4 regions of the Streptomyces sp. NPDC032161 genome follow, and region 4 is predicted to be linked to each of the others. Evidence: riboswitches for the same ligand, from Rfam matches in the RefSeq annotation. Region 4 holds a riboswitch; each other region holds the start of a gene.
The links. Region 4 has a riboswitch for cyclic di-AMP ahead of AB0E67_RS26870 (transglycosylase family protein). Riboswitches for the same ligand answer to the same signal wherever they lie in the genome.
Positions count from the first base shown of each region.

Region 1: another riboswitch for cyclic di-AMP. It lies ahead of AB0E67_RS15390 (LysM peptidoglycan-binding domain-containing M23 family metallopeptidase); the one in region 4 lies ahead of AB0E67_RS26870 (transglycosylase family protein).
Region 2: another riboswitch for cyclic di-AMP. It lies ahead of AB0E67_RS18320 (M23 family metallopeptidase); the one in region 4 lies ahead of AB0E67_RS26870 (transglycosylase family protein).
Region 3: another riboswitch for cyclic di-AMP. It lies ahead of AB0E67_RS22260 (LysM peptidoglycan-binding domain-containing protein); the one in region 4 lies ahead of AB0E67_RS26870 (transglycosylase family protein).

Region 1 covers NZ_JBEZVN010000005.1:259,529-264,115, forward strand. The annotation lists gene AB0E67_RS15385 (alpha-galactosidase) at 1-1,690, shown strand, start outside; cyclic di-AMP (ydaO/yuaA leader) riboswitch at 1,987-2,141, shown strand; gene AB0E67_RS15390 (LysM peptidoglycan-binding domain-containing M23 family metallopeptidase) at 2,147-3,061, shown strand; gene AB0E67_RS15395 (SGNH/GDSL hydrolase family protein) at 3,274-4,119, shown strand; gene AB0E67_RS15400 (STM4011 family radical SAM protein) at 4,295-4,587, opposite strand, start outside.
Region 2 covers NZ_JBEZVN010000008.1:23,294-27,880, reverse strand. The annotation lists gene AB0E67_RS18325 (PP2C family protein-serine/threonine phosphatase) at 1-621, shown strand, start outside; cyclic di-AMP (ydaO/yuaA leader) riboswitch at 1,006-1,157, shown strand; gene AB0E67_RS18320 (M23 family metallopeptidase) at 1,355-2,377, shown strand; gene AB0E67_RS18315 (aldo/keto reductase) at 2,507-3,451, shown strand; gene AB0E67_RS18310 (PrsW family intramembrane metalloprotease) at 3,648-4,587, opposite strand, start outside.
Region 3 covers NZ_JBEZVN010000013.1:58,442-63,028, forward strand. The annotation lists gene AB0E67_RS22250 (APC family permease) at 1-589, opposite strand, end outside; gene AB0E67_RS22255 (hypothetical protein) at 939-1,256, shown strand; gene AB0E67_RS22260 (LysM peptidoglycan-binding domain-containing protein) at 1,410-2,162, opposite strand; cyclic di-AMP (ydaO/yuaA leader) riboswitch at 2,167-2,352, opposite strand; partial or broken gene AB0E67_RS22265 (heavy metal translocating P-type ATPase) at 2,976-3,283, opposite strand; gene AB0E67_RS22270 (MIP/aquaporin family protein) at 3,559-4,404, shown strand; gene glpK (glycerol kinase GlpK) at 4,450-4,587, shown strand, end outside.
Region 4 covers NZ_JBEZVN010000022.1:46,429-51,015, reverse strand. The annotation lists gene AB0E67_RS26885 (nucleoside triphosphate pyrophosphohydrolase) at 1-213, shown strand, start outside; gene AB0E67_RS26880 (cytochrome P450) at 285-1,682, shown strand; gene AB0E67_RS26875 (transglycosylase family protein) at 1,800-2,825, shown strand; cyclic di-AMP (ydaO/yuaA leader) riboswitch at 3,129-3,300, shown strand; gene AB0E67_RS26870 (transglycosylase family protein) at 3,303-4,043, shown strand; gene eno (phosphopyruvate hydratase) at 4,378-4,587, shown strand, end outside.

The sequences.
Region 1 (4,587 bases), on a different contig from region 4:
CGTCGCCCAGGCCGGGCCCGACGGCCCGCCGCTGGAACTGCTGCGCGCCGATGCGGCCGTCTGGACGCTCCCCGCCCGCGACGGCTGGCGGATGAGCCGGCTGCACGGCCGGTGGGCGGCCGAGTCGCGGCTGGTGCGGACGGAACTGACGTACGGCGAGAGCGTCGTCTCCAGCAGGCGCGGCCACACCGGCCACGAGCATCTGCCGTGGGTCGCGCTCGACGCGGACGGCGCGGCGACCGAGGAGAGCGGCGAGGTGTACGGCTGCGCGCTCGGCTGGTCCGGGTCGTGGCGGATCGGCGTGCAACAACTTCCCGACGGAATCGTGCAGATCGCCGGAGGCGCCGGTCACGACGACTCGGGACTGCAGCTGCTCGCGCCGGGGGAGTCGTACGTGACCCCCGTCTTCGCCGGGCTGTGGAGCGATGCGGGCTTCGGCGGCGCGAGCCGCGCCTGGCACGCCTGGCAGCTGGCCCATGTCGTCCCGGACGCCGGGAAGGTGCGTCCGGTGCTCTACAACTCCTGGGAGGCGGCCGGATTCGACGTCACGCAGGAGCAGCAGCGCGTCCTGGCGGGGCGTGCCGCGGCGCTGGGGGTCGAGCTGTTCGTCGTGGACGACGCGTGGTTCGGCCGACGCACCAGCGACCGGGCCGGACTGGGGGACTGGACGCCGAATCCGGATCGCTTTCCCGACGGCCTGAAGCCCCTGGCCGACGAAGTGCACGCGCTCGGCATGCAGTTCGGAATCTGGGTCGAACCGGAAATGGTCAATGCCGACAGTGATCTTTATCGCGCGCATCCCGACTGGGTGCAGCATTTCCCGGGAAGGACGCGGACGGAGTTCCGCCATCAACTGGTTCTCAATCTCGCCCGGAGCGATGTACGGGAGTATCTCTGGGAGCAACTCGACGCGCTGCTCTCCGATACACCGATCGACTATGTGAAATGGGACTTCAATCGCAGTTTCACCGATGCGGGATGGCCGGGCGAGGACTATCCGCGGAAACTCCGGGTCGAGCACGTCGACGGTCTGTACGCGCTGATCGACCGGCTGCGGGCGGCGCACCCCTCGGTGGCCTTCGAGTCCTGCTCGGGCGGCGGCGGCCGGATCGATCTGGGCATCCTCTCCCGTACGGACCAGGTGTGGACCTCGGACAACACCGATCCCCTCGACCGCTTCGCCATTCAGGAGGGGTTCAGCCAGATCCATCCGGCCCGGGTGATGGCCGCGTGGGTCACGGACAGCCCGAACGTCCAGTTCAACGACAGGGTCAGCTCGTTGCGGCTCCGTTTCGTGAGCGCGATGGCCGGGGTGCTCGGGGTGGGCGGGGATCTCGCCGAATGGAGCGAGGCGGAACTGGCCGAGGCGCGGAACTGGGTGGATCTCTACAAGGAGATCCGGCCGGTGGTGCAGCTCGGGGCGCAGTACCGGCTGCGTTCCCCGCGCGGCGGCCTCGGCGCGGTCCAGTACGTCCGCGGGGAGGAGACCGTGGTCCTGATGTGGCTGGACAGGCAGCGGTACGAGGAGCGGCCGCCGGCCCTGCGGCTGCGGGGGCTCGACCCGTCGGCGACCTACGTGTGCCGCGACACGGGGGAGGCGCACCACGGTTCGGTACTGCTCCACCAGGGGCTGCGGACGGGGTTGCGCGGGGACCTCGACGCGCGGGTGCTGAGGCTCCGACGCGCATGACATCGGCCGAATGTCCGTATTGAGGGCATTTGTTGGCGTGTGCCCAAATTCATTCCGCCGAGAGATTCCTCCTCGTGAGCGGAATCATATCCGTGACCGAGCGTACCGGCGGGCAGATCCGATATTCCGTACGCGGCGCGGAAATTCAAGATCCCGGATCCACGGAGGGTGACCGGAATTCCGCGCCGAATTCTCGGCGCGGATTCCTCTCCGGAATCGGCGGCTTGTTCTCGGTCTCCGGCTCGCCTACGGTCACCGTCAATCCGGACGGACCGCCCAATCCTGCCGCCGGCCGGATATCGCACTCACTCGACGCGTGGCAGGAGCGGGGGAACCAGGTAGTCCGCCGACCGGCGAAGACCGGTCGGCTCGGGGTGAAGTCGCGCTCGCCGCGGCCGGGCATCTCCAGCCCGAACCCGACAGCTCACCTCGCAGGCGCCGGAGAGGAAGCGCATCATGCCCATCTCGGGTAAGCACCGTCGTACCAAGTCCAGCGTGATCGCCCGCGGTGTCGCCGCCGTGAGCACCGGCGGCGCCGTCATCGCCCTGCCGCTGCTCGGCGCCACCGGCGCCCACGCCGCGCAGCCGGCCGCCCCGGCCGCCGCGCACACCGTCCCGGTCCAGCGGGTCGCCCAGGAGCCGGCCACCGCCACGACGTACTCCGTCGTCCCCGGCGACTACCTGTCGAAGATCGCCGCCGAGCACGGTGTCGAGGGCGGCTGGCAGAAGCTCTACCAGGACAACCGCGCGGCCATCGGCGCCGATCCGGACCTGATCCGCCCGGGCACCGAGCTGGCGCTCGGCGGCGAGGCGTCGGCACACGGCGCGCCCACCGGCGCGGGCGCGGGCTCCGTCCTTCCGTCGAAGGTCCCCGCGGTGCCGTCGAAGCTCGTCCAGAAGTCCGCTCCGGCCTCGTCCGCCCCGGCGAAGGCGAAGACCTCCGCCCCGGCCGCCGCGAGCACCGCCTCCGGCTACGTCCACCCGGTCCCGGGCAACCACACCACCGGATACCGGGCTTCCGGATCCAACTGGTCCAGTGGCAGCCACAGCGGGATCGACTTCCCCGTCTTCACCGGCACCAGCGTGAAGTCCATCACCGCCGGCACGGTCGTCACCGCCGGCTGGGGCGGCGCCTACGGCAATCAGGTCGTCGTCAAGCACGCCGACGGGCGCTACTCGCAGTACGGGCACCTGTCCTCGATCTCCGTCTCGGCGGGCCAGTCCGTGAGCACCGGCCAGCAGATCGGCCTCTCCGGTTCCACCGGCAACTCCACCGGACCGCACCTGCACTTCGAGGTCCGCACCGGCCCGGCGTACGGCTCCGACATCGACCCGGTCGCCTACCTCGCGGCGCACGGCATATACGTCTGATCCACGCCGACCGCGCCCGAGCCGAACGGTCCGACGACCGGAGCGGCCGGGTCCGGCCCGGACAAGGCGGAGGGGCGGCGCGCCACGGCGCGCCGCCCCTCCGCGCCGGGTATTCCCCCGACAGCGAATCCGACCGGGTGGTCTATCTCACCACCCGTCAACCCCTTATTACGGTCGCGTAGGTCACATTCGTCGGTGCAGGATAAGCGTTCGTGGCAGACGATTCGAGAAATAATCAGCGTGGCGTCATCGACCGACAGGGCGTCATCGGGTCGTACGCGGCGATCGGCGACAGTTTCACGGAAGGGGTCGGCGACCCCGGCCCGGACGGGACCTACGTCGGCTGGGCGGACCGGTTCGCCGTGCTTCTCGCGGACCAGCTTCCGGAATCCGCCGGGGGCACGAGCGCCGAAGGCCCCACGCACGCGGGCTTCCGGTACGCCAATCTCGCCGTACGCGGCCGCCTCCTCGACCAGATCGTCGAGGAACAGGTGCCGCGCGCCAAGGAGCTGGCACCCGACCTGGTGAGCTTCTGCGCGGGCGGCAACGACATCATCAGGCCCGGCACCGACCCCGACGACGTGGCCGAACGCTTCGAGCGCGCGGTCGCCGAACTCACCGACTCGGTCGGCACCGTCATGGTCACCACCGGTTTCGACACCCGGGGCGTACCCGTGCTGCGCCATCTGCGCGGCAAGGTCGCCACGTACACCGCCCACGTACGGGCCATCGCCGACCGCTACGGCTGCCCCGTCCTCGACCTGTGGTCGCTGCGCTCCGTCCAGGACCGGCGGGCCTGGGACGACGACCGGCTCCACCTGTCACCCGAGGGACACACCAGGGTCGCGCTGCGCGCCGCCCAGGTCCTCGGGATCGAGGTGCCCGCCGACCCCGACCAGCCGTGGCCCCCGCAGGCCCAACGTGGCACGCTGGAAGTCCGCCGCGACGACATCCACTGGGCGCGCGAGCACCTGGTGCCGTGGATCGGCCGACGGCTGCGCGGTGAGTCCTCGGGCGACCACGTCGAGGCCAAGCGGCCGGACCTCCTGCCGCTCTGAGAAACGTCGCGCGGCGGCGTCGCCCGCCGGGAGGACGGCCCGGACCTCGCCGACGGGATCCGGCCGGCGTTCCCCGCCCCGCGCGCCCCTCCCACCTCGCCGCCGGCCCCGGCCCGGGCCGCCGGCGAGCGGGGCGCACCTGCCGGAGGTCGCGCGGATCCGGGCCGGCCCGCCCTCACGGACGCCCGGCGAGCGACGACGGCGGGGCCGCCGGTATCCGTTCCAGCACCCCGCCAGCGAACACGTCGTAGAGCGGCAGCGTCTCCAGGTGCACATAGCCGATGTGGCAGTCGCACACGGCCAGCGGGCAGGCGCGCGGACGGAGCGCCTCCCGGTAGCTCCCGTCGTAGAGGTTGCCCAGCTCCGCCCGGACGAAATGACAGCGTCGCACCGTGCCGTCGCCGTCCACGGAGATCACCGACTCGCCCGTCCGGCACGGCAGTCCGGCCGACCGGTGCGGATGCCTGC
Region 2 (4,587 bases), on a different contig from region 4:
CGGGGGAAGGGGCTCGACGCCGTGGAGACGGTCGCCGTGGTCATCGGGGCGTTCCGGGAGGCGGCCGAACAGGAGCGCTCGCTGGAGGGCGTGGCGCGTCGGCTGGAGCGGGCGCTGGTGCGGGAGAGGAGGGCGCGCCGGGGCGGGCCCGACGTCGTCGAGGGCTTCACCACCGCCGTGCTGGCCGAGATCCCGGCCGGCCTGTCCCGGGTCCGGATCGTCAACCGCGGCCACCCCGAGCCGATCCTGCTGCACCCGGACGGCGCGCTGGACGTGCTGGCGCCCTCGATGCCCGCGCTGCCGCTCGGGATGGACCTGGGCGCGTGGCCCGACCGGACGGACGAGTGGGATCTGCGGCCGGGGGCGACACTGCTCCTCTACACCGACGGCCTCTCCGAGGCGCGGAACGCCCAGGGGGACTTCTATGATCCGGCGGCCCGGCTGTGCGGGCGGATCTTTCCCGGGCCGGAGGAGCTGCTGTCCGCGCTGACCGACGACGTACGGCTGCACACGGGGGGCGAGTCGACCGACGACATGGCCCTGCTCGCGGTCGTACGCCCCGCGGAGGGGCAGCCGGAGCGGCGCAGGACCGTCCGGATCGTGGGGCCGGGCCCGGCATGACGGACGGTCCGGGGCGGCTGGGCGGGCGCAAGGGCGCCGGGTGCGCCCGAGCGGTTGGGCGGGTGCAAGGAGGCCGTGACGGGGTTCGGTCGGGTGCGCCCGTGAGGCCGCAGACGTCCGTCCGGGCGGCCGGGTGCGCCCGAGCGGACCGGGGTGCCACCGTACGTAATCGAAAGACGCCGCTCCGCATAACGTTTGACGCAACGTCAGTTACGGGGTATTGGCTGAGACCCGATCAAGTCGTCTGAATACGCCCCGAGATGTCCAGTAAAGTCCAGGCCAAAGACGTGAACGATCAGTGGGAGCGGCTTGGAATCAGGGCCCGGTGTCTATTAACGTTCGATAACGCAGCGCGGTCGTCCCAGCCGTCGTCAGAGGCGGCACCGTGCGCGAGCGCCGAATCCCGAAAGGGAACCGGGGAACCACCACCCTGGGGTGAATCGGGCATCCGGGTCTCGTGAGAGACGCGGTGTCCGTAGGAGACCTTCCTGCTCCGAACCCGTCAGCTAACCCGGTAGGCGAGAAGGAAGGAAAGGAGTGCGCCCCCGTGGCGTCCAACAAGCCTGCCCCCGAGGCCCCCGCCCGGCTCGATTCCGCGTACGGTTCCGAGTTCGGCACCGACTTCGGCCCCGGTTACGGTGCGGGCCCCGGCTACGGCTCCGACTACGGAACGGCCGGGATGACGACGGTGTCCGGCACTGCGGATCGCATGGACCACGGAATCGGATCGGACATGGCCGCCACCGCGACCCTGCCCGGCGCCGACTTCGGTGTCGACGACGAGCGCGGCTGGGGCGAGTGGAACCCCACCGAGGAGACCGTCCGCCCCGTACGCGGCAAGCACCGGGTCGCCAAGCAGCGCAACGGACTCGCCCGCAGTTCCGCGGTGCTCGGGGTCGGTGTCATCGCGGCGGTCGGCGCGGGCGGCATGGCCACCGCGCAGGGCAAGCCGCCGGTGTCCATCTCCCTTCCCGACTCCATCGCGGACAACCTGCCCGACGCCAAGTCCCTTCCCGGCGTGGGCGCCCTCCTCTCCGACAAGTCCGAGGACGACGGGGCCGCGCCCGCCACCGCCCCGCTCACCACCGCAGGCATCACCACCGCCGAGGCCGAGCAGGGCACGACCGACGCGGGCGAGGCGCTGCGTGCCCGCATCCTCCAGCAGGCCGAGCAGCAGCAGGCCGCCGCCGACGCGGAGGCCAGGGAGGCCCAGGAGAAGGCCGCGGCGGAGAAGGCCGCGGCCGAGGCCAAGAAGCAGCAGGACGCCGCCGAGGTCAAGGCCGCCGCCGAGAAGAAGAAGGCGGAGGAGGAGGCGAAGAAGAAGGCCGAGGCCCTGCGGCTCGCCAAGCTCGCCGCCAGCTACGCCGTCCCGACCACCTCGTACACGATCACCTCGACGTACGGCCAGGCCGGCACGATGTGGTCCTCCGGTCACCACACCGGCCTCGACTTCGCGGCGCCGACGGGCACCCCCGTCAAGGCCGTTCACGGCGGCACCATCAAGTCGGCGGGCTGGTCCGGCTCGTACGGCTACCGCACGGTGCTGGAGCTGGAGGACGGCACGGAGGTCTGGTACTGCCACCAGTCTTCGATCGGCGTCGGGGTCGGCCAGAAGGTCTCCACCGGGGACACCATCGGCCGGGTCGGCGCGACCGGCAATGTGACGGGTCCCCACCTCCACCTGGAGATCCACACCGCCGACGGCACGGGCGTGGACCCGATGGGCTGGCTGCGGAGCAAGGGCCTCAACATCTGAGGCACCCGCGTCGGCGATGCACGGGCGGACAACGATGCGCCGGCCGACCGCGCGGACCACACCGAACAGCCGTCCGCCGAACGGCGTATGCGCGGAATACCGTTCTGGCGGGAACACGTTGATCGATTCATGACTTCCCTTCGCCAACTGGGCTCTTCCGATCTTCAGGTGTTCCCGCTCGCCCTCGGCGGCAATGTCTTCGGCTGGACGGCCGACGAGGCGCAGTCGTTCGCCGTGCTGGACGCATACACGGAGGCGGGCGGCAACTTCGTCGACACCGCCGACGCCTACTCCGCCTGGGTGCCGGGGAACGAGGGCGGCGAGTCGGAGACCGTCATCGGCAAGTGGCTCGCGTCCCGGCCCGGCCGGTCCGATGTCGTCGTCGCCACCAAGGTCGGCGCCCACCCCTCGTACAAGGGTCTCTCCGCCGCCACCATCAAGGCGGCGGCGGAAGAGTCGCTGCGCAGGCTCGGCAGGGACCACATCGACCTCTACTACACGCACTTCGACGACGAGACCGTGCCGGTCGAGGAGATCATCACCACCCTCGACGAGCTGGTGAAGGCCGGCAAGGTGCGCGAGATCGCCGCGTCCAACATCAGCCCCGAGCGGCTCCGGGCGTCCCTGGACTTCTCCGAGCGCGAGGGGCTGGCCCGTTACGTCGCCCTGCAGCCGCACTACAACCTCGTCTCCCGCGACACCTACGAGGGCCCGCTCCAGGACACGGCCGCGCGGGCCGGGCTCGCCGCCGTCCCGTACTACGCCCTGGCCTCCGGATTCCTCACCGGCAAGTACCGCCCGGGCACCCCGGTGGAGAGCGCGCGTGCGCAGAGCGCGGGGAAGTACCTGGAGTCGGAGCGCGGGCGGAACGTCCTCGCCGCCCTGGACCGGGTCGCCCAGGCCCATGACGCACAGATCGCGACCGTGGCGCTGGCCTGGCTCGCGTCCCGGCCGACCGTCGCCGCGCCGATCGCCTCGGCCCGTACGGTCGAGCAGATGCCCGCCCTGACAGCGGTCGCCGACCTCCGGCTGACCGAGGGGGAGCTGGCCGACCTCACCGAGGCGTCCGCCTGACGGACGCCACCGGCGGGCACGGCAGCCCTCGGCAGGCCGACCGGCGGACCGAGGGGCGGACTGTTCCGTTACCGGCGGCGGATCGTGCTCGGGTCCGGCCGCGCTCCGGTCGCTCCGCCGAACTGCCCGTCTCCACGAACGCCCCGGAAGCATCGCGCTCCCGGGGCGTTCGCGCGTCCGCGGCGCGCGCCCGGAGCTACCGGGGCGGCGACTGGTACGGGTTGTAGCCGCCGTACACCTGGTGCGGCGGCGGGAACGCGGCCGGGGCCGACGTCGGCCAGTACGCGGCCGGGGCGGGTGGGAACGGGTAGGCGTAGGGGCGCAGGAGGCCCGCCGCCTGCGCGGCGTAGGCGAGGGCGGGAGCGGCCACGTCCCTGCGCTGCCAGAGGTGGTGCAACAGCTCCAGTTCACGTGCCGCGAAGTCGGGGCCCGCCGTCCCGAGGCGGGCCTGTCGGCGGAGCGAGGCCAGCGACATCGCGAACGACTCGTACTCGGCGACGGTACGGGCGGCGGCCTTGCCCCGGGCCTTGGCCCTGGCCTGCGCCTTGCGGCGCTCCTTGCGGGGCGCCCCGCCCTGCGCCTGTGCCACGGCCTGCACCGGGGGCAGGGCCTGGGCAGGCGTCTGGACGGGTGCGCCGACCGGGGGCACCGCTCCGTGGCCCGGACCGTGGACCGCTCCGGTGCCCGGTGCGTGGCCTGGGCCGTACGGGTTGCCCCAGCCGGCCCCGGTGCCGAAGGAGTGGTGTCGGCGGGCCGCGTCGCGGGCCAGGCCGCGGGCCCGCATGGAGGCGAGGGCGAGCGGTTCGGCGGGGGTCAGCCAGCCGGCCGCCGCGTAGCCGGGCAGCTCCGCGGCGAGTGCGCGCAGCTCGCGTCGGCGTGCCCAGATCACCAGCCAGGTCACCACCCCGAAGACCGGAACCATGAACACCGCGTACACGGCGTAGAAGGCGAGTGGTCCGAAGAAGGAGGCCGACCCGTTCCACAACGCGTGCATGCCCATGGCGAGGACGAGCCCCAGCAGCGGCAGCGCGATGCGGCGGAACCGCCGGTTGCGGGCACTGGCGGCGGCGAGACCGAAGCCCGTCCCCGTCAGGATCGTGAAGAGCGGGTGCGCGAACGGGGACATCACCGCCCGC
Region 3 (4,587 bases), on a different contig from region 4:
GGCCGTGCACGAGGGCGGACGCCCCGCGCTCGGAGTGCGCGAATCCGAGTACGGCGACGACGGCCGCGGCGATCACCTCGAGGACGAGGAAGATCCCGGTGATCCAGGCGTTGGCCCGCAGATCCAGCAGACCGGCGAGGGTGGCGAGCAGCATGACACCGGCGCCCGCGACCGGGGCGGGGATGTGCACGACGGGGGCGAGGTAGTCGGCCGTTCCCATGGCGATGACGGGAGGCACGATCATCACGACCAGCAGGGACAGCACGAAGACGAGCCAGCCGGCCAGCCGCCCCGCCATGGTCGACACCATCGCGTACTCGCCTCCCGCGCTCGGGATCAGGGTGCCCAGCTCCGAGTAGCAGAAGGCGACCGCGATGCAGAGCAGCGAGCCGATGGCGATGGTGAGGGCGGTGTACGTGCCGAGGCTGGAGAACAGGTCCGGTACGACCACGAAGAGTGTCGAGGCGGGCGTCACGCAGGACAGCGTCAGCAGTGTCCCGCCGACGACGCCGATGGAACGCTTGAGCTTCTGCGGGATGGGGCCGGTAGCCGGCGCGAGCGCCTGGGGAGCGCTGAGCGTTTCGGTCATCGTGCGTTTCCGATCAACAGGTGCGGTGTTTGAGCACGGGAGCGGTATCGCCTCCAGACGAGGACGTGATGAGTGGTTTCGTCGCTCCCAGCGCGACATGCAATCCCGACGAGTTCCGCAGGTCAAGAGCTGTTTACCTACGGAATTCGTTGTTTCGGAGCGAGGATCCAACGGTTTGGCGTGAAAAGTGCGTCAATTCGCGGGCGATTGGCCGGTACGGGAACCGCAGCCGGACCGTAGGGAAAGTTTCGCCCGTTCCGCATTCCGGAACGGGCTCCGGCACCCCGGGGCGCCGAGCGGCGCGCTCCCGCGGGTCGCGGATCCGCGCACCCGGTGTCAGCCTGGGTACATGGCTTGGGCGTCATGGACCACTCGTGGTGTGTTCTCGGGGCGCGGAGGCGTGCTCACGGACGAGGTCGGCGTCCTGACCGGGGACCTGACCGTTCACACGACCTGGGCCGACGACACGGCTCAGGTGACCGTGCAGTACACGGGTGCGATCGACTGGTTCACCATGTCGGGCAGCCCCGTGCCCTGCTGCTCCGAGGAGGACAGCAGGCGTCTTCACGACGCGGCGGTGCACTCCGTCCGGGAGGGCGCGGCGGCGACGGTTCCCACACCGCCGCTGCGGCGGCCGCAACGGTCGACGGGCAGCGCCCTGGAGTGACCACGGGCGAGGTGCGCCCCGCCGGCGGGCGGGGCGGGGAAGCGACGGGGCCCCGGTACGACGCGACGGGATGCGCCCCTGGGGAAGCCGTGCGGCTTCCCGAGGGGCGCATCCCGTCGCGTCCAAACCGGCACGGGGCCGGGCCGGCATGGGTCAGTAGGCGCCGAAGACGTTGTCGATGGAGCCGTACTTGTCGGCGGCGTAGTTGCACGCGGCCGTGATGTTGGCGACCGGGTCGTAGCTGTCGAACGGCGTGCCGGGCACGTGGTAGGCGCGGAACGTCGGGTCGATGACCTGGAGCAGGCCCTTGGACGGCGTTCCGGCGACGGCGTTCGAGTCCCAGTTGTTGATGGCCCGCGGGTTGCCGGAGGACTCACGCATGACGTTGCGGTGGATGCCGTCGTAGCTGCCGGGGATGCCGTGCCGGGCCATGATGGCCAGCGATTCCCTGATCCAGCCGTCCAGGTTGTCCGCGTAGGAGACCGGCGCGGCGGTGACGGTCGCGGACGAGGCGCCGGAGGCACCGGTGGCGGCCTCGGACTCGGCACCGACGGTCAGCTTCATGCCCGGGCGGATGAGGGAGGGGTTGCTCCCGATGATCTCCCGGTTGCCCTCGTACAGCTTCTGCCAGCCGCCTTCGACGGAATAGCTCTGCGCGATCTTGGAAAGGGTGTCCCCGGAGATCACGGAATGCGTGACGGTCGCAGCCTTCTGCGGGGAAACGCTTCCGGTGACGGCGACCGAAGCAGCGGCCCTTTCGGTGGTGGCGGCCTGGGCCGGGGCGGCCGAGGCGAAACCCGCTCCGATCAGCGGAAGCACCAGGGCGACTCCGCCCGTGGCCGCGGCGATGAGGCCACGGGTCCGGAAGGTGGACGAGCGGCGACGGTACGTACCCGTTGCGGTCATGGTGAATTCCTCTCCGTCGCCTGCGAGGTGAGCTGTCGGGTTCAGACTGGAGATGTCTGGCCGCACGGAATGCGACTTCACCCCGAGCCGTTCCGGATACCGGACCGGCGGCTTACCTGGTTCCCCCGCTCCTGCCGTGGACAAGTGGGTCGGTTTCTCGGACGGCGGCAGGATTCGGCGTTCCGTCCGGATTGACGGTGACCGTAGGCGAGAAAAGCGGAGCGGAACAAGCCCGAATTTTTCGATCACAATTGATTCGCATGATCAATTCATGGAATTCGCAGTAATCCACCTCACAGATCGAACTCGACTCGCCTTGCGCGACAAGGGGAGCCGAATCGCGGACCGGCCGTCCGGAGAGTCTTTACGTGACTCACACCACGAAGCGACAAAAGGGGCGTTCCGCCTACCCCTCAAACAGAACAACAATTATCAAAAGCGGCTTTACCGTCTAAATTTGCAATTCACTTCAAATAGAGACAAAAGGGACATCTCTTCTGTCCTGTCGTGTGGACGTGGGAGCCGGTCGCGTGCGTCTTCGGCACGGCGCAGCTGAACGCCCCCGTAAGCCGGGCCTGCGGACCCGGGCGTCGCCGCGTGGCTGGTCGGCCACACCGAGGACGCCGGCCGGGGCGCCGTCGCGGGCGACCAGCACGGCGGTGCGGCCGTCCTCCCCCGGCCGTGCGACGGGTCCGGCCGGTGCGCGCCCGGCCGGGGCTGTCGACGGCGACGGCCCGCGTCGGGGGTGGCCGCCGGGGCGCTCGGCCGCCGCGGCGAGGCCAGGGTCATGTCCCCGGCCCTCAGCCGCTCGGCGGGCACCACCTCCTCGGTGTCCGCCCTCGCCCGGCCTCGTCGCCGTCGCGGGCCCGAGATCACGCGGACCGCGCACCGCTGGCGGTCCGCGCGGTGGCCGGTGCTTCCGGGGCGCCGGACGTCGCGAGGACGACGATCAGCGGGGTGCCGTCCAACACCTGCCCGATCGCCGCCGACCCGAGAACGGCGACCACCGTCGAGACGTCCACGTCCGGCGTCCGGTCCCCAGGACCCTTTCCCCCCTTCCGCCCGGGCTCCCAGCCGCCCGCGGCGTACGTCAGCGCATGGAGCGGACCCCGCTCCCATGCCTGGGGCGTGTTTCGAAACGCGCCTGGACGCCGGACAGGTACGGGGGCCGCGGACGTGGCGACCGCCTTGCAGGCCCTCGCCACCGTGGAAGGCCTGCGTCCCGGGCTGCGTGACACCCCGGCACCGAGAGGCCGTCCGGACCCCGGCGGGACGGGCCGAGGACCGCCCTCACACCACCGCCGCAGCACCGCGTGCGGAAGCGGACCCGCACACCTACGCTCAGATCTGGATCGATGCCGCCAACGGCCGTGACCCGACAGGAAGCGAGATCCCCATGGAACGGCGCGGGTTGTCGGGACTCGGCGGGGAACTCGCGGCGGAATTCGCCGGAACGCTGATTCTCATTCTCTTCGGCTGTGGGGTGGTGGCCCAGGTCGCGGCCGGCGGCGCGCTCACCGACCCGCCGGGCGGACTCGGGAACCACGACAGCATCGCCTGGGCCTGGGGGCTCGGGGTCACCCTGGGCATCTATGTGGCGGGCCGACTGAGCGGTGCTCACCTCAATCCGGCCGTGACGCTCTCGCTCGCGGCGTTCAAGGATTTCCCCTGGAGGAAGGTCGCACCCTATTCCCTCGCACAACTGGCGGGCGCCTTCGTCGCCGCACTGGTGGTGCGCTGGAATTACACCGAGGCACTGGCGAGAGCGGATCCCGGACACACCATCAAAACGCAATTCGTCTTCTCGACCCTGCCTGCCAACGGCAATGCCGCACTCCCCGTCACCGAATGGGGAGCGCTGCGGGACCAGATCATCGGAACCGCCATTCTGGTCCTGCTGATCTTCGCGGTCACGGATCTGCTCAATACGCCACCGGGCGCCAATCTCAGTCCGTTCATCGTTGGGCTCGTCGTGGTGGCCATCGGCATGGCATTCGGCACCAATGCCGGATACGCGATCAATCCCGCCCGTGACCTCGGGCCCAGACTGGCGAGTTTTCTGACGGGTTATGGGGAGGCGTGGCGGGACCAGTACGGGAACCTCTACTTCTGGGTGCCGGTCGTGGGCCCGCTCGTGGGCGGCCCGGTCGGCGCCTTTCTCTACAAGTACCTCGTCGGCCGATTCATCCCCGCCGCGGAACCGGAGCCGGAGGGCAGCATCCCGACGCCGCCGGAGAGATGACGGCGGATCCGGCACCGGACGCGGACCCAGGAGAGGCAGCACGCCATGGCGGACTTCATCGGGGCACTGGACCAGGGCACCACCAGCAGCCGCTTCATGATCTTCGATCACGATGGGAACGAAGTGGCCAAGCACCAGTTGGAGCACGAGCAGATCCTGCCCCGCCCCGGCTGGGTGGAGCAC
Region 4 (4,587 bases):
GGCCAGCCCGGGCTGGCGCTGGTGGCGAAGCTGGCCTCCCGGGTCCGTACCGCCGGCCTCGACGTGCCGCTGCCCACGGGCCGGGGCATCGGCTACGAACTCCTCGACCTCGCCGTGCACGCCGAAAAGGACGGCGTGGACCCCGAGGCGGCGCTGAGGGCCGCGGGCCGCGCCTACCGGGACGCCATCCGGGCTGCCGAGGGCACCGCCTGACCCGGCCGGACGTCGGCGGGCGCCTCCGGGGTGCCGGGGTCGCCCCCGAAAGACGGGGATAACGTCAAAGGGTGAACCACAGCCCCGCCGACCGACCCGCCGATCAGACCGTGGGCCGCCCCGCCGGCCACGTCGCGGAGGACCCCGCCGACCGCCCTGCGGAGAACCCCGCCGACCAGGTCGCGGCGACCCCCGCCACCTGCCCCGCGGGCGCTCCCGAACTCTTCACGTGGGAGTTCGCCACCGACCCGTACCCCGCCTACGCCTGGCTGCGCGAGCACAGCCCCGTGCACCGCACCTCGCTGCCCAGCGGCGTCGAGGCGTGGCTGGTGACCCGGTACGCGGACGCCCGGCAGGCGCTCGCCGACGCGCGGCTCTCCAAGAACCCGGCGCACCACGCCGAGCCCGCGCACGCCAAGGGGAAGACCGGCATCCCCGGCGAGCGCAAGGCGGAGCTGATGACGCATCTGCTGAACATCGACCCGCCCGACCACACCCGGCTGCGCCGACTGGTCTCCAAGGCGTTCACCCCACGCCGGGTCGCCGCGTTCGCGCCGCGCGTGCAGGAGCTGACGGACGGGCTCATCGACCGCTTCGCCGCCGAGGGCCGGGCGGACCTCATCCACGACTTCGCCTTCCCGCTCCCCATCTACGCGATCTGCGACCTGCTCGGCGTCCCGCGCGAGGACCAGGACGACTTCCGGGACTGGGCGGGCATGATGATCCGGCACGGCGGCGGCCCGCGCGGCGGCGTCGCCCGGTCGGTGAAGAAGATGCGCGGCTATCTCGCCGAACTCATCCACCGCAAGCGGGAGAACCCCGGGGACGACCTGATCTCCGGGCTGATCCGGGCCAGCGACCACGGCGAGCACCTCACCGAGAACGAGGCCGCGGCCATGGCCTTCATCCTGCTCTTCGCCGGTTTCGAGACGACCGTCAACCTGATCGGGAACGGGATGTACGCGCTGCTGCGCAATCCCGCCCAGCGCGAACGGCTGCGACGCTCCCTCGACGCGGGGGAGAACGGGCTGCTGGAGACCGGGATCGAGGAACTGCTGCGGTACGACGGCCCGGTGGAACTGGCGACCTGGCGGTTCGCCACCGAGCCGCTGACGCTCGGCGGCCGGGACATCGCGGTCGGCGACCCCGTCCTGGTCGTGCTCGCCGCCGCCGACCGCGACCCGGCGCGCTTCGAGGACCCCGACACGCTCGACCTCGCCCGACGTGACAATCAGCACCTCGGATACGGGCACGGCATCCACTACTGCCTCGGCGCGCCGCTCGCCCGGCTGGAGGGACAGACCGCGCTCGCCACGCTGCTCAGGCGCCTTCCCGACCTGCGGCTCGCGGTGGAGCCCGCCGATCTGCGGTGGCGCGGCGGGCTCATCATGCGCGGACTGCGCACGCTTCCCGTGGAGTTCGGACCCCGGCCCGCCCGACCCGTTTCTGACGCTACGTCACATCTGTGATGTGCGCGTGATCGGCGCTGCATCGACTTGTGACACGCGTTCGAGTCCGGTTAGGTTCACCGTTCGACCCCACCGGGTCGCTCGACCGAACTCGTCCGTCACACGGAAGGCAACCTCATGGGCTCCGCGAACGGCAGACACCGTCGCCCTCGTCAGGCACCCGCCATCGTCGTCGCGGCGGGCGTGACCGGATCCGCCATCGCCATCCCGCTGCTCGGCGCGGGCGCCGCGCAGGCGGCCGACTCGGCGACCTGGGACCGGGTCGCCGAGTGCGAGAGCGGCGGCTCCTGGAGCGCCGATTTCGGCAACGGCTCCTACGGCGGCCTTCAGCTCACCCCGGAGGTCTGGAAGGCGTACGGCGGTGAGGCGTACGCCCCGCGCGCCGACCTCGCCAGCCGCGCCCAGCAGATCGCGGTGGCCGAGAAGATCCTGGGCGACCGGGGTCCGCAGGCGTGGCCGAGCTGTGCGCCCCTCTCTGGCCTCGCGACGGGTGGGGAGCTGCCAGGGGTCGACCCGGGGGAGACCTCCTCGGAGAAGCCCGCGGGCGGCTCCGGGGCGGAGGAGGATGCGAAGAAGACGGGCGGCACCGGGGCGGAGAAGGGCGCGAAGCCGGCTGACAAGTCGTCGGAGTCCCCGTCCGACGAGGACGTCACGCCTTCGGGCCGTGCCGGGAAGCCGGACGCCGGAACCGGGTCCGATGTCACGCCCTCGCCCACCGGTTCCGCCACTTCATCCGACAATGCGCACCGTTTGCCTGAATCGGTTGATATGGGCGATTCGGGCGCTTCTGTCGCTCCGTCAGGGCCGCCCGGGGACTCGGAAGGATCTGGAGCGTCGGACGGTTCGGGCGGCAAGCATCGTGGCTCACCGGCCGCCGAGGAGGGGTGGGGTGCCGACGGGGACGTCGGCCGCGAGTCGGGTCGTCACGCCTCGCGCGACGGCGGGGGGCGCGACGCGGCCTCCCCGGTCGCCGACGACACGTACACCGTCCGTCCCGGTGACAATCTCTGGACGATTGCCGACGAGCGGAACGTCCCCGGTGGCTGGTCCGCGCTCTATGAGGCCAACAAGGAGGTCGTGGGCTCCGATCCGGACCTCATCCTTCCTGGCCAGAGCCTCGATGTCGACGCGGAGGCCCGTTGAGGCCGGACCCGGTGGCCGGCTGACGGGGCCTCAGGAGCCGGGATGCTATCGGAGGCTCTTGTCGGCTTGCATGCGAGTGAGACATGGATCTCTTTGCGTCAATTGGCGTGTTGGGCCCGGAGGTCCCGTCCGTATCGCGTCCCACCTGCGAAAACTACGGTTCCTCAGATGCAAGTAAGAGACGATTGCCCGATGTGTCCTTCTTTGAATATGGGGCTTATATGTGTTTACGGTCGGAACCGCTCGCACCGCGGGCCCCGCCGACCGTCACGCCGAATCCTGCCGTCGGTCGGAGGGAACAGACGCGTTCAAGCGCCGTAGGCAGGAGCGGGGGACCCAGGTAGGCGTCGGCCCCGATCGTCGCGAGACGCATCAGGACCGACTTGGGGTGAAGTCGCGTGCTAGGACGTGCGACCGGGCAACTCACTCGGCCCGAACCCGACAGCTCACCTCGTAGGCGTCGGTGAGGAGACTTCCATGCTGTTTTCCGGCAAGGGCAAGCACCGCCGCCCGTCCAAGGCCGTCCGTGTCGCCACGCTCGCCGGAGTCGCCGGCTCCGCCGTCGCCGTCCCGCTGCTGGGCGCGACCGGCGCTTCCGCCGCCTCCGTCGCCACCTGGGACGCCGTCGCCCAGTGCGAGTCCGGGGGCAACTGGTCCATCAACACCGGCAACGGCTACTACGGCGGTCTGCAGTTCTCGCAGTCCAGCTGGGCCGCCGCCGGCGGTCTGAAGTACGCGCCGCGCGCCGACCTGGCCACCAAGGCCCAGCAGATCGCCACCGCCGAGCGGCTCCTCGACATGCAGGGTCCGGGTGCCTGGGGCTGCGCCTCCGCCGGCAACCTGCGCAACGACGGCGTCGACCCGGGCGTCGACACCTCCTCGAAGAGTTCCGGTGCCGCCAAGAAGCAGAGCACCCAGACGGCCCCCAAGCAGCAGGCCCAGCCGAAGCAGGTCGAGCGCGCCGAGGCCCCCGCCTCCCGCTCCGACCGTCCCGCCGCCCCGCGGACCGAGTCGAAGAAGACCGTCACCACCCCGACCGGCAAGAAGGTCAAGAAGGGCGACGGCGAGTACAAGGTCGTCTCCGGCGACTCCCTCAGCAAGATCGCCGCCGCCCACGGCGTCGAGGGCGGCTGGCAGCGGCTGTTCGAGCTGAACAAGGACATCGTCGAGAACGCCGACCTGATCTACCCGGGTCAGCAGCTGCACCTGACGAAGTAGTCCGGTCCCTCTCCTCTCCGGATGCCCGGCCCGGCGCGCTCCCCCCGCGCGCCGGGCCGGGGCGTCTGCTCGGAGCGCGTGCCGCGCGCCGACGCGGCACCGCGCGTCCCGCACCCGGGCGTGCGCCGCTCGTGTGCGGCGCAGTTCGTTCAACTGTTGTAGTTACTGATCCGTAATATTCTGGCCATTTGCCCGGGATCGTGCACTCCCGGGTCCTTTTTCGTCCCAGGGGGCGGGCGGTCGTCGGGCTGAGCGGGCGGGGCCGGTTAGGCTCTTGTCGCAAGGCCAAAGTGACCCTGCAGAACCAGTGTCATATCCCAGAAGGAGATGCCTCGTGCCGTCCATCGACGTCGTCGTAGCCCGGGAAATCCTCGACTCCCGGGGGAACCCCACGGTCGAGGTCGAGGTCGGCCTCGACGACGGCAGCACGGGTCGTGCTGCCGTGCCGTCCGGCGCCTCCACCGGTGCCTTCGAGGCCATTGAGCTTCGCGACGGCGACCCCAACCGCTACCAGGGCAAGGGTGTGGAGAAGGCCGTGCTCGCC